3 regions of the Sporosarcina sp. So3-204 genome follow, and region 2 is predicted to be linked to each of the others. Evidence: a T-box and tRNA genes for the amino acid it is inferred to sense, from the RefSeq annotation. Region 2 holds a T-box; the other regions hold tRNA genes.
The links. A T-box is a leader RNA that pairs with one kind of tRNA and senses whether it is charged. The one in region 2 lies ahead of thrS (threonine--tRNA ligase), so its partner is inferred to be a tRNA-Thr.
Positions count from the first base shown of each region.

Region 1: it encodes a tRNA-Thr, which carries the amino acid that the T-box ahead of thrS (threonine--tRNA ligase) is inferred to sense. The anticodon was not compared.
Region 3: it encodes a tRNA-Thr, which carries the amino acid that the T-box ahead of thrS (threonine--tRNA ligase) is inferred to sense. The anticodon was not compared.

Region 1 is NZ_CM176485.1:2,796,968-2,799,203, reverse strand. It holds rRNA gene AC3RV6_RS13800 (23S ribosomal RNA) at 1-741, shown strand, start outside; rRNA gene rrf (5S ribosomal RNA) at 894-1,009, shown strand; tRNA gene AC3RV6_RS13790 (tRNA-Val) at 1,080-1,155, shown strand; tRNA gene AC3RV6_RS13785 (tRNA-Thr) at 1,211-1,286, shown strand; tRNA gene AC3RV6_RS13780 (tRNA-Lys) at 1,292-1,364, shown strand; tRNA gene AC3RV6_RS13775 (tRNA-Leu) at 1,401-1,482, shown strand; tRNA gene AC3RV6_RS13770 (tRNA-Gly) at 1,492-1,566, shown strand; tRNA gene AC3RV6_RS13765 (tRNA-Leu) at 1,578-1,666, shown strand; tRNA gene AC3RV6_RS13760 (tRNA-Arg) at 1,687-1,763, shown strand; tRNA gene AC3RV6_RS13755 (tRNA-Pro) at 1,785-1,858, shown strand; tRNA gene AC3RV6_RS13750 (tRNA-Ala) at 1,870-1,945, shown strand; tRNA gene AC3RV6_RS13745 (tRNA-Met) at 1,978-2,051, shown strand; tRNA gene AC3RV6_RS13740 (tRNA-Ile) at 2,059-2,135, shown strand; tRNA gene AC3RV6_RS13735 (tRNA-Ser) at 2,157-2,236, shown strand, end outside.
Region 2 is NZ_CM176485.1:2,340,087-2,342,322, reverse strand. It holds gene dnaI (primosomal protein DnaI) at 1-580, shown strand, start outside; T-box leader at 689-924, shown strand; gene thrS (threonine--tRNA ligase) at 976-2,236, shown strand, end outside.
Region 3 is NZ_CM176485.1:3,051,388-3,053,623, reverse strand. It holds rRNA gene AC3RV6_RS15135 (23S ribosomal RNA) at 1-2, shown strand, start outside; rRNA gene rrf (5S ribosomal RNA) at 153-268, shown strand; tRNA gene AC3RV6_RS15125 (tRNA-Asn) at 315-389, shown strand; tRNA gene AC3RV6_RS15120 (tRNA-Ser) at 394-485, shown strand; tRNA gene AC3RV6_RS15115 (tRNA-Glu) at 513-584, shown strand; tRNA gene AC3RV6_RS15110 (tRNA-Val) at 766-841, shown strand; tRNA gene AC3RV6_RS15105 (tRNA-Met) at 870-944, shown strand; tRNA gene AC3RV6_RS15100 (tRNA-Asp) at 949-1,024, shown strand; tRNA gene AC3RV6_RS15095 (tRNA-Phe) at 1,046-1,121, shown strand; tRNA gene AC3RV6_RS15090 (tRNA-Thr) at 1,144-1,219, shown strand; tRNA gene AC3RV6_RS15085 (tRNA-Tyr) at 1,343-1,427, shown strand; tRNA gene AC3RV6_RS15080 (tRNA-Trp) at 1,520-1,593, shown strand; tRNA gene AC3RV6_RS15075 (tRNA-His) at 1,612-1,687, shown strand; tRNA gene AC3RV6_RS15070 (tRNA-His) at 1,712-1,787, shown strand; tRNA gene AC3RV6_RS15065 (tRNA-Gln) at 1,797-1,868, shown strand; tRNA gene AC3RV6_RS15060 (tRNA-Gly) at 1,877-1,951, shown strand; tRNA gene AC3RV6_RS15055 (tRNA-Cys) at 1,962-2,035, shown strand; tRNA gene AC3RV6_RS15050 (tRNA-Leu) at 2,074-2,154, shown strand.

The DNA of each region.
Region 1 (2,236 bases), 460 kb from region 2:
GGCGTTGGTGGGATACTACCCTGATTGTATTGGACTTCTAACCCATGCCCCTTATCGGGGCAGGAGACAGTGTCAGGTGGACAGTTTGACTGGGGCGGTCGCCTCCTAAAGAGTAACGGAGGCGCCCAAAGGTTCCCTCAGAATGGTTGGACATCATTCGCAGAGTGCAAAGGCATAAGGGAGCTTAACTGCGAGACCTACAAGTCGAGCAGGGTCGAAAGACGGGCTTAGTGATCCGGTGGTTCCGCATGGAAGGGCCATCGCTCAACGGATAAAAGCTACCCCGGGGATAACAGGCTTATCTCCCCCAAGAGTCCACATCGACGGGGAGGTTTGGCACCTCGATGTCGGCTCATCGCATCCTGGGGCTGTAGTCGGTCCCAAGGGTTGGGCTGTTCGCCCATTAAAGCGGTACGCGAGCTGGGTTCAGAACGTCGTGAGACAGTTCGGTCCCTATCCGTCGCGGGCGCAGGAAATTTGAGAGGAGCTGTCCTTAGTACGAGAGGACCGGGATGGACACACCGCTGGTGTACCAGTTGTCTTGCCAAAGGCATAGCTGGGTAGCTACGTGTGGACGGGATAAATGCTGAAAGCATCTAAGCATGAAGCCCCCCTCGAGATGAGATTTCCCATTACGCAAGTAAGTAAGATCCCTCAGAGATGATGAGGTTGATAGGTCCGGGGTGTAAGTACGGCGACGTATGTAGCTGACGGATACTAATTGATCGAGGACTTAACCAAATAACGTAAGAAGCAAGTGGGCTGATTCCCCTGATTTGTAATAATTATCTGTTTTATTCAGTTTTGAAAGAATAATTTTTTTCTTTCAGTTAGTACTTGCAATTTATGCTAAGTGTGGTATGATGAATAAGGTCTTAAAAAGACAATATAAGTATGGTGGCGATAGCGAAGAGGTCACACCCGTTCTCATCTCGAACACGGTAGTTAAGCTCTTCAGCGCCGATGGTAGTTGGGGGTTTCCCCCTGCAAGAGTAGGACGTTGCCATGCTTGTAATATTCATTACATAGTAATAACTCTTAAAATGATACAGATGTTTATAATTTCTAAATTATACCCAGGAGGATTAGCTCAGCTGGGAGAGCACCTGCCTTACAAGCAGGGGGTCGGCGGTTCGAGCCCGTCATCCTCCACCAATTTTTTTAAAACATAGAATTCCGTTTTAAATAAACTTCATTGTATTTTCACTTAGCCGGAGTAGCTCAACTGGTAGAGCAACTGACTTGTAATCAGTAGGTTGAGGGTTCAAGTCCTTTCTCCGGCACCACTTTTGTGCCATTAGCTCAGTTGGTAGAGCATCTGACTTTTAATCAGAGGGTCGTAGGTTCGAATCCTACATGGCACACTATTTTATGACTTGAAAGAGTCGTAAATGCATCTTGCGGGTGTGGTGGAACTGGCAGACACGCTAGACTTAGGATCTAGTGCCTTCGGGCGTGGGGGTTCGACTCCCTTCACCCGCACTTTTATATGCGGAAGTAGTTCAGTGGTAGAATACGACCTTGCCAAGGTCGGGGTCGCGGGTTCGAATCCCGTCTTCCGCTCCATATAATTATTTGCCGGGGTGGCGGAACTGGCAGACGCACAGGACTTAAAATCCTGCGGTGGGTAACTACCGTACCGGTTCGATTCCGGTTCTCGGCACCAAATTTATACCGTGTAATAATGCGCCCGTAGCTCAATTGGATAGAGCGTCTGACTACGGATCAGAAGGTTGTGGATTCGACTTCTGCCGGGCGCACCATAATTTTATTTGTCTTATAATCGGGAAGTAGCTCAGCTTGGTAGAGCACTTGGTTTGGGACCAAGGGGTCGCAGGTTCGAATCCTGTCTTCCCGATCTTTAACAAAGGGGCCTTAGCTCAGCTGGGAGAGCGCCTGCCTTGCACGCAGGAGGTCAGCGGTTCGATCCCGCTAGGCTCCACCAATTTAAATTTGTTTTAAATTAATTTTTATAATGGCGGTGTAGCTCAGCTGGCTAGAGCGTCCGGTTCATACCCGTAAGGTCGGGGGTTCGACTCCCTCCACCGCCATCTTTAAGGACCTTTAGCTCAGTTGGTTAGAGCAGACGGCTCATAACCGTCCGGTCGCAGGTTCGAGTCCTGCAAGGTCCACCAGTATTATTTATAGATGCATATGGAGGAATACCCAAGCCTGGCTGAAGGGATCGGTCTTGAAAACCGACAGGGGTGTTAAAACCCGCGGGGGTTCGAATCCC
Region 2 (2,236 bases):
GCCGAAAGATGTCATGGAAGCCCAGTTACAAGATATTGATATGTTTTTTGATGATAGTAGAGTGGGTGTAATCCGCGCAGCGAAGGATTTTTTAAATTCATTCGATAAAACAGGAACTTTACCTGAACGTGGATTGTATATTCATGGACCATTTGGAATCGGCAAATCATTTATACTTGGAGCATTGGCAAATGAGTTGGCAAGACGTCGTATAAAAACAGTTGCTGTCTATGTGCCCGAATTTTTACGTGAAATGAAACAGTCGATTCAAGATCAAACGTTGAATGAAAAAATCGAATTTGTTAAAAATGCTCAAGTACTCATATTAGATGATTTCGGTGCTGAAACAATGTCTGCATGGACGCGTGATGAAGTTCTTGGAACTATTTTGCAATACCGTATGGCAGAACAACTACCAACTTTTTTCACTTCTAACTTTAGTTATGAAGAATTAGAGCATCACTTAACTTATTCACAACGCGGTGATAAAGAAGTGGTGAAAGCAGCTCGACTTATGGAAAGAATTCGAACAGTCTCTACTAGTGTCAAATTGGATGGGAATAATCGTAGAGACAAATAGAATGAAATAGTCATCTATTGATTCATAATCGAAAGCCACAATTATTCCAGATTAAAAATAATTTGCAATATTTGTCGGATTACTGTATGATAATTTCATCTATAGTACGTAAATGCATTGAAGAGAATAACATTTAATTTGTTACCGATAGAGAACGGGGTCATTGGCTGGAAGCCCTGTAGGTGAGACAATTTAAATTACCATCTCTGAGCAGCATCGGTGAAACAGTTAGTAACCGATGCCGGTCCGACCCGTTAGTCGATGTAAAGCTTCGACGCTTCAGTTTATTTCTGCTGGAACGAAGAAACAAGGGTGGAACCGCGAGCTAAAGCTTCGTCCCTTTCCAGGGATGGGGCTTTTTTTGTTGTCTAAAAATAAAAGGGATGTGTTTTGAAATGTCAAATATTAACTTGAAATTTCCAGATGGTGCAATAAAGGAATTTCCAAAAGGTACAACAACTGAAGAAGTTGCTGCTTCTATAAGTCCGGGTTTACGAAAAAATGCGTTGGCGGGTAAGTTTAATGGTCAATTAGTAGATTTTTCTGCTCCGATAGAAACAGATGGTGATATTGCTATAATTACACCAGATTCACCGGAGGCATTAGAAATTCTTCGTCACAGTACAGCGCATTTACTTGCCCAAGCGGTAAAAAGATTGTTTAAAGGTGCGAAACTTGGAGTTGGTCCTGCGATTGAAAATGGTTTTTATTATGATATTGATTCTCCCGAAATGATTACGGCCGAGGATCTTCCTTTAATTGAAAAAGAAATGAAACAAATTATGAATGAAAATATTGAAATCGTCCGACATGTATTATCACGTTCAGAAGCAGAAGCGCGTTTTAAAGAAATCGATGATGAATATAAGCTAGAGTTACTTGAGGCGATTCCTGAAAACGAGCAAGTGACAATTTATGAACAAGGTGAATTTTTTGACCTATGTCGCGGTGTTCACGTCCCGACGACTGCGAAAATTAAGGAATTCAAACTACTTAGTATTGCGGGAGCGTATTGGCGTGGAAACTCCGACAATAAAATGCTGCAACGAATTTATGGAACTGCATTTTTCAAAAAAGCTGAACTTTCTAAGCACTTAAAAATGCTTGAAGAAGCGAAAGAGCGAGATCACCGTAAAATTGGTAGAGAACTTGATTTATTCATGAACTCACAAAAGGTTGGTCAAGGACTTCCGATGTGGCTTCCAAAAGGCGCAACAATTCGCCGAATTATTGAGCGTTATATTGTCGATAAAGAAGAAAGACTTGGCTACAAACATGTCTATACTCCAGTTTTAGGAAGCGTAGAATTATACAAGACTTCAGGGCATTGGGAACATTATCAAGAAGGTATGTTCCCGGTTATGAGTATGGATAATGAAGATCTTGTATTGCGTCCTATGAACTGTCCACACCATATGATGATTTACAAAAATGGCATTCATTCCTACCGTAACTTGCCACTGCGTCTTGCTGAATTAGGAACAATGCATCGTTATGAAATGTCTGGGGCATTATCTGGACTACAAAGAGTTCGTGGGATGACATTGAACGATGCGCATATTTTCGTTCGCCCAGACCAAATTAAAGAAGAATTTAAAAGCGTTGTTAAACTTATCGTTGGTGTATATGAAGACTTTAACATTGAAGATTATTCAT
Region 3 (2,236 bases), 710 kb from region 2:
AAATAACGTAAGAAGTAAGTGGGCTGATTCCCCTGATTTGTGAAGATTATCTGTTTTATTCAGTTTTGAGTGAATAAAAAATATTTATATTTTAATTTCGCTTGACATTTATTGTAAGTTTGTTATAATTAATCATGTTGTGTGTAAAACAGTTCAGTGGCGATAGCGAAGAGGTCACACCCGTTCCCATCTCGAACACGGTAGTTAAGCTCTTCAGCGCCGATGGTAGTTGGGGGTTTCCCCCTGCAAGAGTAGGACGTTGCTGGTCTGTTTTAAACAAATTTAATTTAATTATACAGTTTGTTATATACTATTCCGCAGTAGCTCAGTGGTAGAGCTATCGGCTGTTAACCGATCGGTCGTAGGTTCGAATCCTACCTGCGGAGCCATATTGGAGAGCTGTCCGAGTGGCCGAAGGAGCACGATTGGAAATCGTGTAGGCGGTTTACGCTGTCTCAAGGGTTCAAATCCCTTGCTCTCCGCCAAAGTCGTATCAGTTTATTATTAATTAAGGCCCCTTGGTCAAGCGGTTAAGACACCGCCCTTTCACGGCGGTATCACGGGTTCGAATCCCGTAGGGGTCATTAAGGCTTTATCAACGCGTAATCTGCGTTGAAAATAGCCTACCTTGAAGCACTAATCAAAACTAAGTTTTGTTAGTTGAGGCAGTTTTCGAGGCAATAATCGAAAATGTACTTGCCGGAAAACTTCACAAAGAAAAACATTCAAAAGGTATCTTTTGAAATGGATTTCAAATAACACCCAGGAGGATTAGCTCAGCTGGGAGAGCACCTGCCTTACAAGCAGGGGGTCGGCGGTTCGAGCCCGTCATCCTCCACCATTTTAATTAGTATTAGTTTTATTATTATCGCGGGGTGGAGCAGTGGTAGCTCGTCGGGCTCATAATCCGAAGGTCACAGGTTCAAATCCTGTCCCCGCAACCAAATAGGTCCCGTAGTGTAGCGGTTAACATGCCTGCCTGTCACGCAGGAGATCGCGGGTTCGATTCCCGTCGGGACCGCCATTTTTTTAAATAATAATATGTGGCTCAGTAGCTCAGTCGGTAGAGCAAAGGACTGAAAATCCTTGTGTCGGCGGTTCGAATCCGTCCTGAGCCACCATTTAAATACAATAAAATAAGTAGCCGGAGTAGCTCAACTGGTAGAGCAACTGACTTGTAATCAGTAGGTTGAGGGTTCAAGTCCTTTCTCCGGCACCATTTCTTATAGTATAAGCTACGCAGTAATGTGAAGCTTATCGCAGCTCTTTATAAAATTGAGAGAAGCACGAGTAGAATAATAAAGCTGACGCAGTATTATGAAGCTTATTGCAATTATAATATGGTGGGGTAGCGAAGTGGCTAAACGCGGCGGACTGTAAATCCGCTCCCTACGGGTTCGGCAGTTCGAATCTGCCCCCCACCACCAACTTTTCAAAAAACTGTTGGATAAAGTGAGAGCTTTTAAGAATTAATTTTATGTATATTATTATTAATGCTTTAATATAATATTTATATTACAGGGGTATAGTTCAATGGTAGAATAAAGGTCTCCAACACCTTCGATGTGGGTTCGAATCCTACTACCCCTGCCATTTTTATGTTTTATTATGGCGGTTGTGGCGAAGTGGTTAACGCATCGGATTGTGATTCCGACACTCGGGGGTTCAATTCCCCTCATCCGCCCCATTTAAATTAAATACTTATATTATGGCGGTTGTGGCGAAGTGGTTAACGCATCGGATTGTGATTCCGACATTCGGGGGTTCAATTCCCCTCATCCGCCCCATTAGATTTTTGGGGTATAGCCAAGCGGTAAGGCAACGGACTTTGACTCCGTTACTCGTTGGTTCGAATCCAGCTACCCCAGTAAAGTTCGCGGAAGTAGTTCAGTGGTAGAATACGACCTTGCCAAGGTCGGGGTCGCGGGTTCGAATCCCGTCTTCCGCTCCATTTAAATTATGGCGGCATAGCCAAGCGGTAAGGCATGGGTCTGCAACACCTTTACCACCGGTTCGATTCCGGTTGCCGCCTCCATATTGAACTTATTTATAAAACTAAATATATATTGTTAAGCCCGAGTGGTGGAATGGCAGACACGTCGCACTCAAAATGCGATGCCGCGAGGCGTGCCGGTTCAAGTCCGGCCTCGGGTATAGCCTGGTCTTTTCTAGTCAAGTTGAGAAAGGCCTATAGCATCTACAAACGTTGATAACACAGCGTTTGTAGATGCTTTTT